DNA from 3 places in the Gracilibacillus pellucidus genome. Region 3 is predicted to be linked to each of the others. Evidence: riboswitches for the same ligand, from Rfam matches in the RefSeq annotation. Region 3 holds a riboswitch; each other region holds the start of a gene.
The links. A riboswitch is a leader RNA that binds a small molecule or an ion and turns the genes downstream of it on or off. The one in region 3 is predicted to bind thiamine pyrophosphate.
Positions count from the first base shown of each region.

Region 1: it holds a riboswitch for thiamine pyrophosphate, as region 3 does, so the genes downstream of both, SH601_RS09445 (ECF transporter S component) here and SH601_RS06940 (thiamine phosphate synthase) in region 3, are expected to answer to the same signal.
Region 2: it holds a riboswitch for thiamine pyrophosphate, as region 3 does, so the genes downstream of both, thiW (energy coupling factor transporter S component ThiW) here and SH601_RS06940 (thiamine phosphate synthase) in region 3, are expected to answer to the same signal.

Region 1 is NZ_JAWZSR010000004.1:307,925-315,178, reverse strand. It holds gene SH601_RS09465 (AraC family transcriptional regulator) at 190-648, shown strand; gene SH601_RS09460 (alpha/beta hydrolase) at 769-1,539, shown strand; gene SH601_RS09455 (YaiI/YqxD family protein) at 1,536-1,982, opposite strand; gene dapA (4-hydroxy-tetrahydrodipicolinate synthase) at 2,072-2,962, opposite strand; lysine riboswitch at 3,105-3,287, opposite strand; TPP riboswitch at 3,472-3,579, shown strand; gene SH601_RS09445 (ECF transporter S component) at 3,729-4,319, shown strand; gene SH601_RS09440 (ABC transporter ATP-binding protein) at 4,321-5,775, shown strand; gene SH601_RS09435 (energy-coupling factor transporter transmembrane component T family protein) at 5,765-6,559, shown strand; gene SH601_RS09430 (YkgJ family cysteine cluster protein) at 6,612-7,254, shown strand, end outside.
Region 2 is NZ_JAWZSR010000002.1:121,601-128,854, reverse strand. It holds gene SH601_RS04010 (ABC transporter ATP-binding protein) at 1-553, shown strand, start outside; gene helD (RNA polymerase recycling motor HelD) at 601-2,970, shown strand; gene SH601_RS04000 (aldo/keto reductase) at 3,123-3,962, shown strand; gene thiW (energy coupling factor transporter S component ThiW) at 4,158-4,658, opposite strand; TPP riboswitch at 4,786-4,900, opposite strand; gene SH601_RS03990 (HAD family hydrolase) at 5,026-5,886, shown strand; gene SH601_RS03985 (L-rhamnose mutarotase) at 5,992-6,306, shown strand; gene SH601_RS03980 (DeoR/GlpR family DNA-binding transcription regulator) at 6,385-7,155, shown strand.
Region 3 is NZ_JAWZSR010000003.1:267,956-275,209, reverse strand. It holds gene SH601_RS06965 (disulfide oxidoreductase) at 2-424, opposite strand; gene SH601_RS06960 (MoeB/ThiF family adenylyltransferase) at 748-1,767, opposite strand; gene SH601_RS06955 (thiazole synthase) at 1,760-2,530, opposite strand; gene thiS (sulfur carrier protein ThiS) at 2,537-2,731, opposite strand; gene thiO (glycine oxidase ThiO) at 2,753-3,865, opposite strand; gene SH601_RS06940 (thiamine phosphate synthase) at 3,862-4,476, opposite strand; TPP riboswitch at 4,574-4,671, opposite strand; gene SH601_RS06935 (ferritin-like domain-containing protein) at 4,810-5,253, shown strand; gene SH601_RS06930 (M20 metallopeptidase family protein) at 5,404-6,573, shown strand; gene SH601_RS06925 (hypothetical protein) at 6,862-7,152, opposite strand.

The DNA of each region.
Region 1 (7,254 bases), on a different contig from region 3:
CATACAATGTCAGTCAGTAACCCTCAAAAAACAGAAAGCTCTTCTGCTTTCTCAATTGGCTCATTTTAAAATGGCGAAATGGAAACATTGTATCATGATTTAAAAGATTGCTAATATTTTTAAAAAAATTAAAATACATATAGAAAAACATTTTAAATCGATATATGCTTGATTTCAAGGAGGGATAATATGAAAATCAAAGTTGAAAATTTGCCCACAACAAAAATTGCGTTTTTTAGAAATGTGGGACCTTATGGTAATGAGAAAAATTTCGAAATGATGAAAGAATTTAAGAAATGGGTACGTACAAACGGGTTATCAAAAAATCGTTTTGAATACGGTATTTATGGTATTGCACAGGATAATCCTGCAATTACCCCTCTTGAAGAGTGTAGATATGATCTCATTATTTCTGTGGATAATGACTGGGAAGTAAAAAGGCCTGCCAACACAGGAATTTTTGAAGGTGGTAAATATGCAGTATTTACAATTGTCCATACTACAGAAGCTGTAAGAGATTTTTGGAATAACCTAAATGCCGAAATGTCAAAGTATAATTTCAATTTAAGAAAATCTCCAATTGTTGAACGTTATAAAGAAGAAGAGGGGGAAGATAAATATTGTGAATTTCTTATACCAATTCAATAAATAATGTTAAAATTTACGAAAATAATTTCATTTAACAGAATCTAATATTGACAATACGGCTTCTTCGAAAATGAAATAAAAAAAGGAGTAAATAACTAATATATAAAGGTGGTTATCTTATTGAAAATTATTGAGCAAAACACAGTAAACTGGGAAGAATCTGCTTTACATACGGATGTTCCGAGTATTACTCCATATCTATTAGAAAATGCTTTACATGCACCAATTATTTTAGTTATACCAGGAGGTGGGTATGGTCACAGAGCATATCATGAAGGGGAACCTGTTGCTAAATGGTTAAATGAAAACGGGTTCCATGCATGTGTACTGCGTTACAAGACTGCCCCTATTTCAGAACAAGAGACGATAACGCAAGCACAACAAGCTATCGTTTTCATCAAACAAAAACGAGCTGAGTGGAACCTCCACGGAGAAAACAAAGTAGGCGTGCTCGGTTTTTCAGCTGGTGGTCATTTAGCAGCAACGATCAGTAATCGGTTTATTACGGAAAGGGAAGTTTCATCTAGGCCAGATTTTCATATTCTTTGTTATCCGGTTATTACAATGAGAGAATTCACACACGAAGGTAGTAAAACGAACTTATTAGGAGAAAAGCCAGAGCAAAGACTAGTAGATTATTATTCATGCGAGGAAATGGTGCACAAAGACACACCACCTGCTTTTATTTGGTCAACAGCTAATGATCAAGCAGTACCTTCATTCAATAGTTTGCAATATGCTGTGGCACTACAAACTGACCAAATACCTTATGAGTTGCATATTTATCAAGACGGACGACACGGATTAGGACTTGCCGACGATCATCCGTACACACAAGATTGGAAACAAGCATGTCTGAACTGGATGAACGCTTATGTAGTAAGTAATTAACTGCTCTGTTCTAATAGCTTTCGTAATTTCAAGCGGAAGCTATTTTTTTGTTCTTCTGAAAACTTTTTCGGCCCTTTCGTTCGTATACCTGCTTTTCGTGCTTGTGCATTAATATGGCGTTCCTGTAGCATTTGGTCGATTTTGTCTTTTGTATAACGAAAGCCGATATGGTGTATAACATGACATCCTTTTTCTAGACAAAGTGCCGCTAAACCATAATCTTGTGTTACCACAACGTCACCATGTTTTACCATTTGGACAATTCGGTAATCAGCCGCATCCGCTCCATCATCTACATACTTAATAGAAACATGACTAGGCGTTTCCTTCATAGAAAAATGACTATAACTCTTCACTAACACTACATCCAACTGAAATAATTTTGCTTCTTCTATTATCATATCTGTCACCGGACATGCATCCGCATCTACATATATATTCATCTTATTCACTCCTCGTTTCATAGTATAGCAGAACGCTCATACTTACACACGAAAAAACAGTTCACCTTAATCGATGAACTGTCTTCTTATTATCCTGCATAATATTTTTCTTGGATAAAGAGTAATTTATGACGTAAAAGCTGCAATTCTTCTTCGTTAAGAGGAACTAATGGCAAACGCAAACTTCCCACATCCATTCCGTTCATTGAAAGAGCTGCTTTAACAGGTGCTGGACTTGGAGCCATAAACATTGCCTGCATAATCGGGTGTAAATACTGATGTAATTCTTGTGCTCGAGCAACATTACCTAAAGTGTAAGCAGTTATCATTTCATTCATTTCCGATCCTACTATATGAGAAGAAACAGAAACAATACCGTGTGCACCGATTGCTACAGCTGGGAGTGTTAATGTATCATCACCACTATATAAGGAGAAGTTACTATCTGTTTCATGAATAATACGCGTCATGCCATCTAAATCACCACTAGCTTCTTTAACAGCAACAATATTTTCGATTTGAGCTAATTTGATGATTGTTTCAGGATTGATTGCAACACTTGATCGACCAGGAATATTGTATAACATCACAGGTAAACTAGTGGATGCTGCAATAGTTTTAAAATGTAAATAAAGCCCTTCTTGAGAAGGTTTGTTGTAATATGGTGCAACTAGCATGACTGCATCCACACCAATCGTTTCTGCTTTTTTCGTCATTTCCATTGATTCTTGTGTATTGTTAGAACCTGTTCCTGCAATGACAGGCACACGGCCATTAACAGTTTTTACCGTAAACTGCAGTAAGGATAACTTTTCTTCTTTTGATAAGGTAGGGGATTCACCTGTCGTCCCAGCTACTACTAAGGCATCTGTTCCATTTTGAAGTAAATGGTTAATCAGTTGCTCTGTTTTGTCATAATCAATTGCGTTTTTTTCATTAAATGGTGTAACCATCGCGGTTAATACACGTCCAAAATTCATTTTACATCCACCTCTATTCAAAGATTAAAAACAATTTCACTTGTACCTGAATAGAGCATATCTCATCAAACCATTTTTCGTATAAAAAAGATGCAAGTAATGAGGGTATCATTACTTGCATCTTTGTATACTTTAGCTCGATGCGTGAGATAGCCCTCCATACAGTCTTCACTATATGACAGCCCAACATTTATTTAATGCAGGACCAGCAATGTATGTTGATGTGTACGTACATTACTTCGGCAAATTCCCCTTTCCATTAGCTTTCCTCGGCTACATCAGCCTCCAGCTAGGTACTAATGGTTTTTGCACCTCTATTCTCACTTCAATAAAAATTGAAGCAAAACGATATAATTGTTTTTTGTTGATTCTAACTATATCAAAAAAATGTACTCGTTGCAAACAAAATTTTTTCTTAATTGTTATGAAATTTGGTGGGAATTTCCTACAATAAACCTTGACAATACGAAAAGATTTGGTATGATGTAGTCAAATTACATATTACGATCACATTCCACTAGGGGTGTCTTTTAAAGACTGAGATTAAAGTCATTACTTTAAGACCCTTAGAACCTGATCTGGTTCATACCAGCGTAGGGAAGTGGCTTAAGGTGCAATAGAATAATGATATTGCAGTTTTCTGATGGATAAGTTTAGCCACTATCTCTACGTCACGTATGGATAGTGGCTTTTTTCGTATGCAAAAGGAGGAAAGAGAAGCGAGTTTTGACTATTAATCAATAAAATAAAAAGGAGCGTAATACCAATGAAAAAATCATTAACGTTAACAGATATTTTGATCACGATTGTCATTGCTTTTATTTTTGCGGTTATTTATAAACTTTGGGGACCATTGTATAGTTTAGTAGGTGTTTTCGGATTACATATCGATCAATTGCTCTATGGCATGTGGTTTATGGCGGCGACTGTTGCCTTTTTAATCATCCGAAAGCCAGGAGTTGCTTTACTAGCGGAATTAGCAGCCGCGCAAGGAGAATTTATGTTTGGTGGCCATTGGGGAATATCGTTGCTACTATATGGACTTATTCAAGGACTTGGCTGTGAACTTATATTTGCGATGTATCGTTACAAGAGTTATCGATTATACGTTACTTGCCTCGCAGCAATTGGTGCAGCTGTCGGCTCACTTATTTTAGATGTGTTTTATGGTTATATTGATTCATTAGCTGTGTGGAATCTTACTTTACTAATAGTGAATAGAATCGTAGGGTCGATTGTGATCACCGGCTTCTTTGCTTATTTCCTAGTAGAAGCTATCGACAAAACAGGGGTAACCAAAAGTATTCGTCCTGTGTCAAATGAGGATTATCACCTATTAGATGACGAGGTGCGTTAAGATGATAACGTTAAAAAAATTACGAGCAACCTACCCTAACAGTGATAGTCTACTATTCAAAGATTTATCGATTACTATAGCAAAAGGAGAAAAAGTATTAGTTGTTGGTCCATCAGGTTCAGGTAAATCGACGTTACTTCAGATTATGGCAGGTTTAATACCTGATGTTATCGAAATGCCGTTAAAGATAGCGGAACGCTCAGTCTCACCATCATATGGCATGGTTTTTCAAGATCCAGATGCACAATTTTGTATGCCCTATGTGGATGAAGAAATTGCTTTTGTATTAGAAAATAGAAATACACCGAAAAAAGAAATGCCAACGTTGATTCATCAGTATCTTCAAAAAGTCGGATTACAACTAGAAGATATTCATACCTCTATCCAGCAATTATCAGGAGGAATGAAACAACGATTAGCAATAGCCTCCGCTTTAGCGCTAGAACCAGAGGTGCTGTTTTTAGATGAACCAACGGCAATGCTTGATCAAACAGGGACACAACAAGTTTGGGACACATTAAAAACCGTTGCTGATGATAAAACAGTGGTTATCGTCGAGCACAAAATCGATCACGTATTACCGCTAGTTGACCGCCTTATTATGTTAGATAGCGAAGGAAAAATTATCGCAGATGGTAATCCAAACCTTCTATTACATCAGCATAAAGATACATTTTATCAAGCAGGGATTTGGTATCCAGATATATGGGAGGATTATCGAATGACTATACCTGCAAAATCAGAACTAGAAACGAGTCATCGACCAATTATAGAACTAGATGCTTTTGCAGGTTTTTATCACAAACAAAAGAAAATAGAAGTGGAACAAGCAACGATTCAACATGGGGATTGGATTGCGATAACAGGGGAAAATGGCTCTGGGAAAAGTACGTTAATGTTAGCGATCATGCAATTAATCAAAACAGAAGGGACTATTAACTACCATTTATCCGAAGGTGTAGAAACGTGTGATTATCGCAAAATGGGCTATGTATTTCAAAACCCTGAACTTCAATTTATAACCAATAGTGTCTATAAAGAGTTACAGCATTCATTAGAACATAGTAATATCCCGTCTGAACAGTTTGCAGAAAGAATCAATCAACACTTAATAACATACAATCTTGAACATGTAAAGGAGCATCATCCCTATCAGCTTTCGATAGGCCAAAAGAAACGATTAAGTGTCGCAACTGCGACTATTAGTAATGTAGATATTTTACTACTTGATGAACCAACGTTTGGCCAAGATGCTACCAATACTTTTCAAATGCTTCGTTTATTTGAAAAGTGCAGACGAGCAGGCACAACAATTGTTATGGTGACCCATCAACCGGAAATAGTAGAGATTTATGCAACGAAAGAATGGCGTATCAAAAACGGTAGGTTAATAGATGTGGTGAATTATCATAATACAGAAGACAAAACGATAAAGGATGAACATTATGTCTATTAGTATCGATTATCGCTCTACATGGTTACACCAGTTAAACCCAAGCTTAAAATTATTAACGTTAGCAAGTCTTTTTATTGGACTACTGTTTATTCATAACCCGAACTTTCTATTTTATGTTATCATCGGCTCACTTGTACTTTATCTATTCAGTACAGGTCATAGTTGGAAATTACTTTGCCTATTGGCATTGCCTTTATTCATCATTTTTATTTCCTCTGCGACAACGATGATTTTCTTCGGTGATGGGGAACATACATGGTTTAAATGGGGGATTATTCATATAACAGAGGAAAGTTTTTATCGCGGAATTCATTTAGGCCTAAGAAGTTGTGTGTTTGGCCTATTAAGTTTATTGTTCGCCTTAACGACAAGGCCAGTTCAACTATTTTACTCAACCATGCAACAGTTAAAAATAAAACCAAAATATGCGTATAGTTTCATGGCAGCCATTCGAATGCTACCAATTATTTTAGAAGAGTTCCAATCGTTAAGAAGAGCTTTAAAGGTAAGAGGTGTGCAGTATACCAAAGGGATAAAAGGCATATATGAAAAAATCAAATTGTATGCAATCCCTTTGTTAGCTCAAAGTATCCGGCGAGCACATCGGATTGCGGTTGCGATGGAAGCAAAACAATTTTCTCGAAATGAGCAGAGAACCTTTTATTATCAACTTAGTTATTCTGTTAAAGACATACTATTCCTTGCTCTACTAGCTGGATGGTTATTCCTTTCTTATTTAGGAAGTTCGTCTTTTGCGATTTTTCCGGTTGATTATGTTCGATAAGTGGACTTTCTGTTATACTATTCAATGAATCGCAGCTGTGAGGAGAATAGGAATGAATCGTTATATAACACATCAAGAAATTATTGATAAATGTAATCAACTAAATGAGAAATACGAGATCAATGAAGATACGTTTTATCAAATTGTTGATCAATTAATGAAGATAGAGCTGCCGACAGATCAAAAAATAGCAAGCAGCTACCAAATGCTACTTAATGCAGTCTCAGAGGAAATACAACAAATGGAGCAAGCGGTCGATCTGACGCCAACTTGTCGAATGGGCTGTGCCTTTTGTTGCTACTTCCCGATCTCTATTAATAAACTGGAAGCGAAAATGATCAAACACTCAATTAATCACATGCCGAAAGAACGAAAAGAGCATTTAGAAAATCATTTTGCACATTATTATAATACGTATCAAGATAAAATCGGACAGTTTGAAGAATTAGATGTAACAGATGTAGAGAAAAAATATGAATATAAACAATCTTTACTACCGTGCGTTATGTTAGATACAGAGACGAACAAATGTTTAGCATATGAGATTAGACCTTTACCATGTAGAACATATGTAAATTATACAGATCCTGCCGTGTGTAGAGATAATGTGATGCCAAAAGAAACAATCAGTTATGAGTTTCTTTATCAAGAGTATATGGGCGCATTGAATGAACTACTTATGTATCTATACGAAG
Region 2 (7,254 bases), on a different contig from region 3:
AATTTTGTTAGATGGTCAACCGATGAAACAATTAACGAATCAAAGCATTCGCAGTCATCTAGGTATTGTTTTGCAAGATACCTATTTATTTGATACGACGATACGGGAGAATATTCGCTATGGAAAACTGAGTGCAACCGATCAAGAGGTAGAAGATGCAGCAAAACTAGCTAATGCAGCTTCTTTTATCGAACGATTACCAAATAAGTATGATACAGTACTGGAAGGTAATGGCCAAGGTATTAGTCAAGGCCAGCGTCAATTATTAATGATAGCAAGAGCGATGCTATCTAATCCATCGCTCTTACTATTAGATGAAGCAACAAGTAGTATTGATACAATCACCGAATTAAAAATAACAGATGCGTTAGAAAAGTTGATGCAAGGGAAGACTAGCTTTGTGATTGCACATCGCTTGAATACGATTGAGAAGGCTGATATGATACTTGTCCTAAAGGATGGTAAAATAATAGAAAAAGGAACACATTCAATATTAATGAAAGAAAAAGGATTCTATGCTAATCTAATTGAAACACAAACTGTATATGAGTGATACAAATAAAACTAACTGACAAAATTAATGTCACGGAGGTGGATATAGTGGCAGATAAACATGAAGATAAAGAATGGCAACAGGAAAAAGAGAGAGTAACAGAGGTTGTCGATGAAATTAAAAGAAAAATGATTTCCCTACAATCACGCGCAAAAGATTTAAGGGAAGATGTTATCGATATTAGACGCGAGTTTTGGGAAGATGTAACGGTTAATATTGAAGAAATGGATGACAAGATTGAGACGGAGGCTAGTATTAAGCAGCAACAAGAATTTCTTTCGGAACGTGAAAGAAGCCATGGTCAAGTAAGTGAGCGTCTTGATATATTACGCCGTTTAGAGGATAAACCGTATTTTGGCCGAATTGATTTTCTTGAAGACGGACAAGAAGAGGAAAAAAATATATACATAGGGTTAGCTTCTGTATTGGATAAAGAGGAAGAAGACTTTTTAGTATATGATTGGAGAGCGCCAATTTCGAGTATGTACTACGATTATCCACCAGGACCGGCACAATATGACACAGTAGATGGAAATATTTCCGGGGAAATAACCTTAAAACGACAATATGTGATTCGTAATGGCGATTTAAAGGGAATGTTTGACACTGGTTTGACAATAGGTGACCATTTACTTCAGGCAGTACTAGGTAATCAAGCAAGTACGAAAATGAAGAGTATTGTGTCAACGATCCAAAGAGAACAAAATCAAATTATTCGGAATGAAAAAGCAAATGTTTTAATTGTGCAAGGTGTAGCTGGAAGTGGTAAAACGTCAGCTGCTTTGCAACGTGTAGCTTATTTGTTATATCGTTATCGTGAGACATTAACGTCTGAACAGATTGTTTTATTTTCACCGAATCCATTGTTCAATAGCTATGTAGCGACCGTTCTGCCAGAGCTTGGTGAAGATAATATGCAACAGATGACCTTTTATCAATTCTTACACCGCCAGCTAGACGACAGTTTCCAATTAGAAACGCCATTTGAGCAAATGGAATTCTATTTGCAAAAGCAGGCGGATAATTATGAAGCGAGAGTAGAAGCAATGCATTATAAAGCAAGTCTTCCATATAAAGGTTTAATTGATCACTTTTTAGAGCGACTTGCGAGTGATGGGATCGTCTTCCGTAATATTACGTTTAGAGGTGAAACGATTCTCACCAAACAAATGATAGAGGAATATTTTTATCAAACAGAAGGTACTTTAGCAATCCCTGACAGACTTGAGCAAGTTGCTAATTGGATTTTGCATCAGTTGAAACAGTTAGAGAAAGAAGAAAGAGAGCAAGACTGGGTACTCGAAGAGAGTGAATTGCTAGAGAAAGCTGATTATGTAGATGTGCATAAAGCATTACAGGATGAAAGTCGTTTTTCTGAGGATACGTTTGATGATTTTGACCGTGAAGAAGAGCTATTACGTAAGCGAGTTGTAGCAGCGAAGCTCAGACCTTTACGTAAAAAAATAAAACAGTTAGCATTTGTAGATCCACTTAAAACATTTAGGAAGTTATTCACAACAGAAAAAGTCCAAGCGGATGAAATAGATTCACTACCGGAAAAATGGGAGGAAATATGTGCATTAACAGATGAACATTTAAAACATAAGTATTTATCATGGGAAGATGCACCAGGTTATATTTACTTCGAAAAAAGTTTGCTTGGCTTTGATGCGCAACGAGCTATTCAGCATTTATTTATTGATGAGGCGCAAGATTATACACCTTTCCAGTTTGCGTTGATGAAATTAATGTTTCCTGTTAGTCGAATGACATTGCTAGGTGATATAAACCAAGCTATTTATGCGCATGCTCTAAGAGAAGAGACCTTGTTATCAGAAAAATGGCAAGAAAAACATGAACGAATGGAGTTAACGAGAAGTTACCGTTCTACTGCACCAATTGTGGAATTTACGAAATCATTTATGCCGAAGGGTCACTTAATTGAACCATTTGAACGTGATGGTGACACACCAATTCTGATGGAAGTAGAGCAACAAGAAATGTTGATCGGTAAAATAATGGATCAAATAGAACAATATGAACAAGATGGTAATGAAACAATTGCGCTGATCGGTAAAACGATGGAACAATGTGAACAAATGTATCAGCAGCTCAAGCCATATATGGAAATAGAGTTAATGACACAGGAAGCACATACTTTTGATAAGGGAATTGTCGTCATTCCCGCCTATCTAGCAAAAGGGATCGAATTTGATGCGGTTATCATTACAGACGCATCACACGACAATTTTCAGGATGAATTGGAACGGAACCTTTTCTATACAGCGTGTACAAGAGCAATGCATCATCTAGCACTATTTTCTATTGGCTCTCCAACCCCTTTCATGGATGATATACCGAAACAACAATATCGTCATTACAAAGTGCACCAAATTGGTAATTATGGAAAAGAATAAAATTCGTGTGATATAAAAATCCGGCTATCATATGTCGGATTTTTTGTTCCACCGACAAAATAAGAAGTACTGTGATCTTGAGCACAATGTTTTATATTTTATTTGTTTTGTGGCATTCTAATATACGTAATAAATAAAGGAGGAATGTAGGTATGGCGAAGAATTTAGAGTCAACTACTACGCTACATAATGGTGTGAAAATGCCATGGTTCGGTTTAGGTGTTTTCAAAGTTGAAGAGGGAGAAGAAGTTTATAACTCTGTCAAGTGGGCACTTGAGCACGGCTATAAAAGTATTGATACAGCAGCTGTTTATGGTAATGAAGAAGGTGTAGGAAAAGCAATTAAAGATTCAGGTATTCCTCGTGAAGATCTATTTATTACTACAAAGCTATGGAATGCTGATCAAGGTTATGATGAAACATTTAAAGCATTTGAAACAAGCTTAAATAAATTAGGAATTGATTATTTAGATTTATATTTAATTCATTGGCCAGTTCCTGAACAAAATAAATATAAAGAATCATGGAAGGCTATGGAGCAATTATATAAAGATGGTAAGGTTCGTGCGATTGGCGTAAGTAACTTCAAAGAGCACCATTTAGAAGATCTTATGAAAGATGCAGAAGTAGTACCAATGGTTAATCAAGTAGAATACCATCCACACTTGCAACAACGTGATGTACAAGCATTTTGTAAACAACACAATATTCAATTAGAAGCTTGGTCTCCATTAAAACAAGGGCAGCTTCTTGATGATCCTACTTTAACGAAGATTGCTGAGCGTCACGGTAAAACAACCGTACAAGTAATCTTGCGTTGGGACTTACAACAAGAAGTAGTGACTATTCCAAAATCAGTTAAACAACACCGTATTCAAGATAATGCGGACGTGTTTGATTTCGAACTGTCACAAGAAGAAATGCAATTAATTAATGAAATGAACAAAGATGAACGCGTAGGGGCAGACCCTGACACATTTAATAAACGATAAAATCAAAAAAAGAAAGTTGGGATAGGACCTCAGCTTTCTTTTTTGATGAAGCTATGTCGTCGAGAGAGCGTCTCAAGGACATATCGTTCCCATTAACAAAAGTTCTGTCTTCGAACACGTAACCTCTCACGAACAAACCATTATTTTATTACTATGCTAACGTCATGCGAAGTTCAGTTTATTTTAAAACACCATTTATTTGGGCGAAGCAGGTTGCCTGACAATAGACGTATGCTTAACCTTTGATAATATTAACATTCCAATAATCGCTCCTGTGATACTACTGACGAGAAACCCGGGTAAAAACGCTATTATTCCGGCTGGGGTTCCCATGATGATATTCGCAATTGGTACACAGAGCAGAGCTCCTATTACACCAGTTCCGATAATTTCACCAACACCAGCTAACAGTTTCTTTTTTGTCCAGTGATATAAGTAACCAGCAAATAAAGCACCGATCATTCCACCAGGAAAGGCAAGGATTGTTCCGATGCCTAATAAATTTCGTAATAGTCCGATAACAAAGGCGATAATCACAGCAGGAATTGGTCCGAGTATAACCGCAGAAATGACATTTACAGCATGTTGCACCGGATATGCTTTGGCAATGCCAGTTGGAAACCATAAAAACTGTGAACCTAATACGCCGATTGCCACAAAAACAGCCATCATTGTTAATCGTAACGTTCGATTCAAGTTAACACCCTCCTCATTGATGTGGAACGTGTGTCACTAACCTGAAAAAAGTGTCTCGCTAACCGTTTATTCACATATTAATAACAAAAAAGACCAGATTCTATATTTAGAACCTAGCCATACTATGTGGATAGTTTGACTACTTCCCTCCGCTGGTATAAGCCAGATCAGGTTCTTAGGGTTAAAAGGCTTGATATGTCTTTCTCTCAGCCTGTAATGAACAGGCACCCCTAGTAGTGATAACACGTATATTAATATGGGAAATTATATCAAACAAGTTGGAAATGTCAATGAAAGAATGGGATAAGAGCTGTCATCAACTTCCTACTTTAGGATATGCTATACTTACAGCTAGGAGGGTGATAATATGACATTTTTACCGAAAGCATTATGTTTAGATATGGATGGTACATTATTAAATAATCATAATCAATTAACGGAAAATACACTTACTATTATTCAGTACATAAGACAACAAGGTGTTCGCGTGTTTATCGTAACAGGACGTTCATTAAATGAAGTATTTGACTCGGCACCTGCGGATATCGAATTAGACGGATTTGTAACGGCTAATGGAATGATTACTTATTTAGATGGGGAGAAATTGTTGGAGCATAGCTTATCAACAACACTTGTGGAAAAAGTTATTCAGTCCGCTAGAGAGCATAACATTTATTACGAAGCACACCCAAATGATGGTGATCGTCTATCGTTATTAGAGGATAAACCATATATGGAGAAAATGATTAGTGGTAATAAGCCAGATCAAGTAGGCATTAATGAATGGTTGGAAAGAGAAGATGCAATCAACCATGATATTAAATGGTATGAGCAATTACCAGAACAAAAATATGCAAAAATGTATTGTTTTTCTTCTGAGCAAACAGAAATGAAAAATTGGATTGAGTGTTTAGAGGAACTGAAAAAAGAAACAGATTTTACTACTTCTTCATCTAGTCATCATAATGTAGAAGTTATGGTTAGTGGTGTGAATAAAGCAACGGGAATTAAAGCTTTACTCAATCATTATGGGATTAGCCCTGAACAAACGATGGCAATGGGGGATAGTAATAATGATATTCCGATGATGAAATATGTAGGTTACCCAGTAGGTATGCGTAATGCGACGGATCAAATTAAAGAGTTAGTCACAGATACGACTACCTATACAAATGATGAAGAAGGCGTATACCATTTCTTAAAGAACTATTTTCAAGCTGAAGTATAATTTTGATTTTTTTTATTTATGTTTGTTTGTGGTTTTGTTATAATTAAAACAAACATAAATAAAGTGCTATAAAATGAATGCGATTACATTGATGGGAGGGGTTTGATGGCACGATATATTTTTACAATGGAATGTAAAGAAGGTTCGGAGGAAGAATATAAGGCAAGGCATCAGGCGGTTCATCCAGCGTTATTGCAAGCATTAAAAGAGGTAGGGATAACAAGTTATAGTATTTTTATGGACGGTAATAAGTTATATGCTTATATGGAAGTGGATGATTATCATCGGGCTATGAAGGAGCTTGAAACAAATCCAGCGAACCGCAAGTGGCAGGCATTTATGAGCGATATTTTAGCGATGGATGAGAAAGGTGATCCCAAAATGTATGTAATTGATCAAGAAGTATTCCGCCTTGACTAAACAGTTGAAATTTATGATAATTTTGCCTATAGTCATGTAGTAAACAGTTTTTGTAGATCGAGAAGGTAGGAGAGGCGAATGCTAGTTGCAGAACGACATCAACGAATTGTGGAGGTCGTGAACGAGAAGAAGAGCATTAGAGTGTCTGAGCTTGCAACTCTTTTCTCCGTAACAGATGAAACAATTCGACGTGACTTAGAAAAATTAGAAAAAGAGAAAAAATTAGCAAGAAGTCATGGAGGAGCGGTAAGTATAGATTCCTCTAATGATGGACCAGAAATTCCTTTTCAAGAACGAGAAGTAATGTATGTAAAAGAGAAAAAAGAAATCGCAGAAGAAGCTGTCAAACACATAGTAGAAACCGATAAAATATTGTTAGATGCTAGCACGACAGCATGGTATGTGGCCAAGAACTTGCCGAATATGCCGGTGACGGTTTTAACTAATTCGGTTAATGTTGCGCTGGAATTAAGTAAGAAAAAACAAATCACTGTCATTTCTACAGGCGGTACATTGTTGCAACGGTCTCTTTCATATGTAGGACCACTAGCAGTACGATCGCTTGATGAATACCATGTTAATAAGGCTTTTTTATCTTGCAAAGGGCTTCATTTTGATAAAGGGATTAGCGAGTCCAATGAACAACAAGCGCGTGTAAAACAAAAAATGATGGAAATTGCGGATACATCCTATATTTTAGCTGACCATCATAAGTTCCATTCTCAAGCATTTGCTCATGTAGCGTCGCTCTCTCATGTAGAACGAATTGTGACAGATAGCCATGCAGAAAATAAAGATGTGGAAAGTTTGCAAGAGCTGGGACTAGAGGTTATCAAAGCACTTCGTTAAGCATAGCATCAACGAAGTGCTTTTTCATTGAAAAAACTTCCATGTTTTCAAGTGCAAGTTTTAAACAAAGCTGTCCATACTACACTATGATGGCTGAAT
Region 3 (7,254 bases):
CTTAAGCGCTCCTTTTTTGCACAATTAAATAAATATGAATAATAAAAATAACAAGAAAAGCAACTAATGCTTGGAATGGAATAGAAATAAAACCAAGATAGTTCACATATGTTGTTGTACATGGAATCAAACCACATGCATCACCTGCCGCTTGCATTGCAGGTACTTTTTGAATTAAGTAATGATAAGCAGCAACAAATATACCTATTCCACTTAAAATAAGTCCTGGAAAAGCATAGCGAATATCTTTCTTATATAATGCATAGCCATAAATGACAACGAGCGGATACATTAAAATCCGTTGATACCAGCACATCTCACAAGGTGTATATTGCATTACTTCTGAGTAAAACAAGCTTCCCATCGTGGCAATTAAACTTTGTGCCCACACAATAAAAAGCAACGTGTCCTTTGTCTTGTTCATATCGCTCACATTCTCCTCTCACATTCATTATACATACAAGCATATAAAAAACAAATAAAGACAATAGGAATACTTTATTAAATAAAGTTTAAAATAGCAAGAGTGTATCATGAATTCATGTAATGATATCGACTTTGGTTTTTGGTCTAGTTGTTTTTCCGGCTTTCATCTCGCTTATGAGTGACCGGCTCCTTGCTCTCTGGTCCTTCGGGCATTCATCACCACTTCCTGAACCTTGAACAGCGCGATACTTACACTGTTCGTCGAATTAAATAGTTTTTCGTGCACACATACAAAAAAAGAAGCAACTCCACTGAGCTGCCTCATCCAATATATTGATAGTATACTTTTTTCGCCTCGGTGATATCTTTTGTTCCATGAATAAGGGTTCGTCCATCACGAAAAAGAACTATGCGAAATTTTTCGATTTCAAATGATAACAAATAGGGATTGGAAAATAATTTGACTCGTTTATTTCGTTCTAAATTATTTTTTAGTTCATCGAATGAGATTACTTTTTGTTCGCTTGATCTAATTTGCACAGTGTTCCTGCCACATAGGACAGCTGTTTTTAATTGTGATTGATAAGTTAAGTAAGGATATTGCTTTTTCGCACATGATGGACATTGATTATCCTTTAAGCTAGCTACCTTTACTTCGATGTGCTGATTTTTCCATAAATCAAAAGCGATTAATTTACCCGAAAGTGCGTCCGTATTGCCTGTCACTATTTTCAATGTCTCTGTTACTTGGTGGGAGACAACCATTTGCACTGCTGGACTAATAATCCCGACTGTATCACAAGTAGCTCCATCATTCGGTATATGATCCATCAGACAGTGTAAACAAGGACTATTTTCAGGCAGTACAGTAAAGGTTACACCGTAGCTTGATACACACGCACCATAGATCCATGGCTTGTGATGTTTTTGGCAAACATCATTTAGTATTAATCTTGTATCAAAGTTATCCGTTGCATCAATGACAACATCTACTTGTGGCACGATATTTTCTAGTTCTTCTACTCCCGCATCGATTACTTTTGCATGGATGATAGTAGAATGATTAATCTCCTCTAACCTCTTCTTTGCTGCAATTACCTTTGGTGTTTTCGCCTCCACGTCCGCTTCAGAAAAAAGCTGTTGCCGTTGTAAATTAGAAGCTTCCACATAATCACGGTCAAGCAATGTTAGTGTACCAACTCCAGCTCTTGCTAGCATTTCTGCATTGCTTGATCCAAGCGCACCAACTCCTACAATTGCTACATGACTTTCTTGTAATCTACGTTGTCCCTCTTCTCCGATAGGTTGAAACAGCATTTGACGATGATAACGATTATTCACTTACACTAACTCCTTCTTTCGGACTACTTGCTACAGCATAGTCCTTCTTCGCTATTCTGCCTGCCTCAAATCCTAATCTACCAGCATGAACAGCTAGCTTCATCGCTTCTGCCATCTTAACAGGATCATCTGCTCCTGAAACTGCTGTATTCAACAGAACACCGTCCGCTCCTAATTCCATTGCATATGCTGCATCGCTCGCAGAACCGATTCCAGCATCTACTATTACTGGCACATTTGCTTGTTCAATAATAAATTGCAAGTTTAATGGATTAATAATCCCTTGTCCTGAACCAATCGGGGACGCTCCAGGCATGATAGCGTGAGCACCTAATTCTTCTAATTTTCTAGCAAGTACTACATCATCTGACGTATATGGCAAAACAGTAAAGCCTTCAGCTAGTAATATTTCAGTAGCTTTTATTGTTTCAACAGGATCAGGTAGTAATGTTCGATCACAGCCTATTACTTCCACTTTAATCATGTCACATAATCCAGAAGCATCTGCTAATTTAGCAATCCTAACTGCTTCTTCTGCATTTTTTGCCCCAGCAGTATTCGGTAAAAAGCGATACTTCTTTTGATCAATTTTTTCCAAAAAGTTTGGTTGTTCTGGATCATAAATGTTCATTCGCCGAACAGCAAACGTTAGTATTTCTGTTTCTGATACATCCACTGCTTGTTTTTGCACATCATAGTTTGGATATTTACCTGTACCTAACAATAAACGAGATTGAAAAGTGTATTTTCCTATATTCAACATATTTAATCATCCTCCTCCAACAAAATGAACAATTTCTAAACGATCACCTTCTGAAAGGCTCGTTCCCTGATGATGTTCTTTTCTCAAAATAACTTGATTATGTTCAATGATTAATGACTTTTTTTCTAATCGTAACTCTTTTAATAAATCTGCTATATTCGTAACCTGATCATTCACTGTTAATGCATCACCGTTTATCATTATCTTCAAATCTATTCCTCCTCATACAGAGACTAGCCGCTCCCTTGTTAAGGAAAAAGCAGTTAAAAAATGCTGATTCACTTGTTTGCCCTCGATAAAATCCGCCATAAAAGTGGCTGTTCTTGCTGCTAATAATATGCCATTACGATAGTGCCCAGTAGCAACAAATAACCCCGATACATCTGGTACTTCCCCTAAGTAAGGGAGCCCGTCATGTGTCATCGGACGCACACCTGCCCATATTTTTTCGATAGATGCTTTGTTTAACGCCGGTAGTATTTGTTTTGCTCGCGATAATAAATGAAGGACACTCGCTACCTTGACATCTTTGTCCGTTTGATTTGGCTTCGAAGTAGCACCAATAATCAGTCTGTTTCCTCGCTTTGGTACGATATAGCAACCTTCTGTGAAAATGGTAGATTGGATCAATGGTTTATCCGTAATAACAGACAAGCATTCTCCTTTTATCGGTGTAATTCCTTTAATAAAACTTGAAAAACGACCGCTCTTAAATCCACAAGTCATCACTACAGCATTCGCATAATAGCTGTCGTCCGTAGTAGTAACTCCGATCACTTTCCCATGCTCAACAATAAAATCAGTCACCTCTGTTTGCTCATATATCACCGCACCATGACGCTCAGCTCCTCTTGCAAATGCCTTCGTTAAATGTGGTGCAGATACTTGACCTTCTGTCGGACAGTAAAGCGCGGCATAAAAGTCTGTAGCAAGTTCTTTTTCTGGCACGGTAGATGCGGAAATGATTCTTGCCTCTTTTCCTTGTTCTGTTTGAAACGTTGCAATCCTTTTTAATCGTGGTAATTCGTCCTCGTGATAGACAAGTTTCAATGCACCTTTTTCGATTAATTGAATGTCCACACCACTATCCTCTAACAACTCTTGTGCTAATGAAGGAAATAAGGCTCTACTTTCTTTGGCAAATTGAAATAAAGCTGAGTTCTGTTCAAATTCCATCTGTACACCTAGCATACCCGCTGCCGCACTTGATGCCTCTGCAGCTATTTCGTTTGCTTCTAGCAACAATACTCTGTAACCTCGTTTACTTAATTGATAAGCAATCGATGTTCCCATTACTCCTCCACCAACGACAATTTGGTCAAATGCTTGCTTCATACGACGCCTCCTTCCACTTTGTCGAACACGTCACGATAGTGCTTTAAAGCTTTGACTGGATCTTCGGCATCCCATATTCCTGACATAATCGCTATCCCGTTTGCACCAGCAGCAAGCACTTGGTGTACATTACTCGTATGTATTCCACCAATGGCAATGACCGGAAGAGACACATTGCGAGTTAACTCAGCCAATGCGGCAACCCCTCTTGGCTCTGCACCACGTTTAGAGTTGCTTGGAAAGATATGACCATACAGTAAATAATCCGCACCCTGTTGTTCTGCATCTAATGCTTCTGCAAGTGAATGAACAGACTTACCAACTAATAAATGAGGAAAACAAGCTTTTACATTCGCAATGGTAAGACTATGATAAGCTAATTGAGCTCCTCCACATCGCTTCACATGTGCCACATCGACACGATCATTAATGATAATCCGTTCTCGTGGTACATCTGTATCCATTAGTCTATCAGCAAGATCGGCTATCTCTTGTGCTGTTTTTTTCTTCTCACGCAGATGAAAAAAATCAAGCAACTCCATATTTCTCGCAACGAAATCTAACTCTTTCTCTGTTAATCTTCCATTTGAAATAAGGTGTATTCCTTGCATTGTCATTACTCCTTTGATTCGGTAGTGAAAAGAACGTCAAAAAGCCACTCACCCAGCATGGACAAGTGGCATAATTAAAAGCAGTTTAGATAAATCAGTGCTTTTCCTACCACTTCCCTCCGCTGGTGTTAACCAGATCAGGTTCAAAGGGTCCGAAGAATCGTCTCAGCCTAAAAGGCTCCCCTAGTGTTCATTACTATTTTATTCGCTTACAAAAAAAGAATAACATATCATATATTTTTTTCCAATAAAAATCTAGTATTTATGTTTAAACTTTTTGTAAAAGGGTAGATATATAGTGTAGAGATAATAATGAAAGGATGTTGAACGTAAATGGCACAAGATCAAGCAAAATTACAAGAGCTTATCGATGGATTAAATGTAGACTTAGCAAATGAGTATGCGGCAACGATTATGTATACGTATCACGCATCTGTTGTATCAGGATTATATCGCTCCTTCCTAAAACCATTTTTTGAAGATGAGATAAATGATGAAATCGGACATGCTTTATACTTATCCGATAAAATCAAAACATTAGGTGGTACACCAACAACCACTCCAGCAAAAGTCGAGCAACTAACAGATGTGAAAGAAATGTTAGAAGCGACACTTAAAGCAGAAACAGAAACAATTGAACGTTATGAGACAAGAAAACAACAAGCAGATGAGCTTGGTTTAACAGAATTAGTGGTTAAATTAGAAGATATTATTGCAGACGAAACAGGTCACAAAGAAGAAACAGAACGCCTTTTAGCAGATAAAAGCTTTCAATAAGTAGAAACAGCCTCCGGTTTTGGAGGTTGTTTTTTTGTGTTTAGTAAAGAACAGAAATATCGTTTCATTCATTATTAAAACATTAACAACAAACTGAATTTTCTCTATTTATGTTATAATGAGAAGAAATTCTTTTTTCGGGGTGAGAAAATGAGGGACACTTTATTCGAAGAAATTGATGCATTATATGAAGAAATGGTCGAAATGAGAAGGTTTTTACATCAACATCCAGAGCTGTCCTTTCAAGAAGAGAAAACAGCTGCTTTTATACAAGAACAATATCAATCATTACATATTCCTTATGAAGCAAATGTCGGCGAAAATGGGGTTGTAGCAACATTAAAAGGAACTAAACCAGGAAAAACGGTTGCCTTACGCGCAGATTTCGATGCGTTACCTATTCAAGATGAAAAAGAGGTAAGCTATAAATCAAAAAAAGAGGGGGTCATGCATGCTTGTGGGCATGACGGACACACGACGACACTTTTAGCAGTTGCAAAAGTGTTACAGAAACATCAAGACAAATTAGCTGGTACGGTTGTCTTTATTCACCAACATGCAGAGGAACTTGTTCCTGGTGGTGCAAAAGCAATGATTGAAGCTGGCGCCCTAGCGAATGTAGATGTTGTTTACGGAACACACCTTTGGACAAATACACCATATGGCGTCGTCCAAACCGCTCCAACGAACTTTATGGCAGCTGCTGACTCCTTTACGATACAACTTAAAGGAAAAGGTGGTCATGGTGCCATCCCCCATCAGACAAAAGATCCTGTTGTCGCTGGATCACAGCTTGTTATCAACTTACAACAAATTGTCAGTAGACGTATCGATCCGCTGGAAACTGCCGTCATAACAATCGGTAAATTCCTTTCAGGCAATGTCTTTAACGTGATACCAAATACCGCGGTCATCAGTGGTACTATACGTACATTTAATGCAGAAGTGCAACATTTTATTAAAGCAGAAATGGAGAAAGTTATCAAAGGAACGTGCCTTAGCTACGATATGGCCTATGATTTTGACTATGCATTTGGCTATCCACCAGTTGTGAACCATCCCGAATATGCGGAGAAAGTACTAGAAGCTGCCAAGCAAGTGAAGGAAGTACAAAAAGCGGAAATGGTAGCACCTACGATGACAGGTGAAGATTTTTCCTATTATCTCCAAAACAAACCTGGTGCTTATTTCTTTACAGGTGCACAGATCGACAATGGATTCGTTCCACATCATCATCCATTGTTTGACTTTGATGAACGAGCGATGAAAATAGCAGCAAAAACATTGATTGCAGCTACATTAGATGTGAATAAGTCTTGAAATAATTGGATAAAGAAAATCCGAACAATAATCGGTGCATATAAAGTGAGACTGCAATCAGTGGAAGTTTTGATTCCCACTGATTGTTAGCGAAACTTATCAGGGAATTAGCGTCCGTTTATCCCCCATCTTCGCTTCCTCGTTTTCACTCGAACCTTGAAGTGGGGGTTTTACGGACTCATGCACCGTGATAAAGTGAGACTGCAATCAGTGGATCGTGCACCGTAAAAGATTGTTCGGATCCTCTTTCTTTCACGACAAAAGATGAAGACAATAACCACTGAAAAGCTATAAGTTATGTTTCGCCATTAACTGAAGAATTTCACGTTTAAATAGCGCTTGTTTTGCTTCATCTCTGATTACTTCCTCAACATTAGCATTCGCAATAAACGAACGATACGCATCATGCTGAACAAATAATGGTGTGTATGTATTAGTAAATTCCTTAAACCATTGCTGCTTACTTAATTTTCGTATGTTTTTAGCATAGTTTCTCCCTTTTTTCGTAGCCACCCTTGCTATCAGTATCGATGCAACGATAAGTAAGGAAAAGATACCCGCTTCTATTAATAGTTCCAACGGTATTCCTCCAATCTAACTTGACTGCCCTTTTCGTCTATACAGCACGCAATTTGCTAAAAGCAAGATGACAGCACAAATTACCAACAGTAATGTCCTATT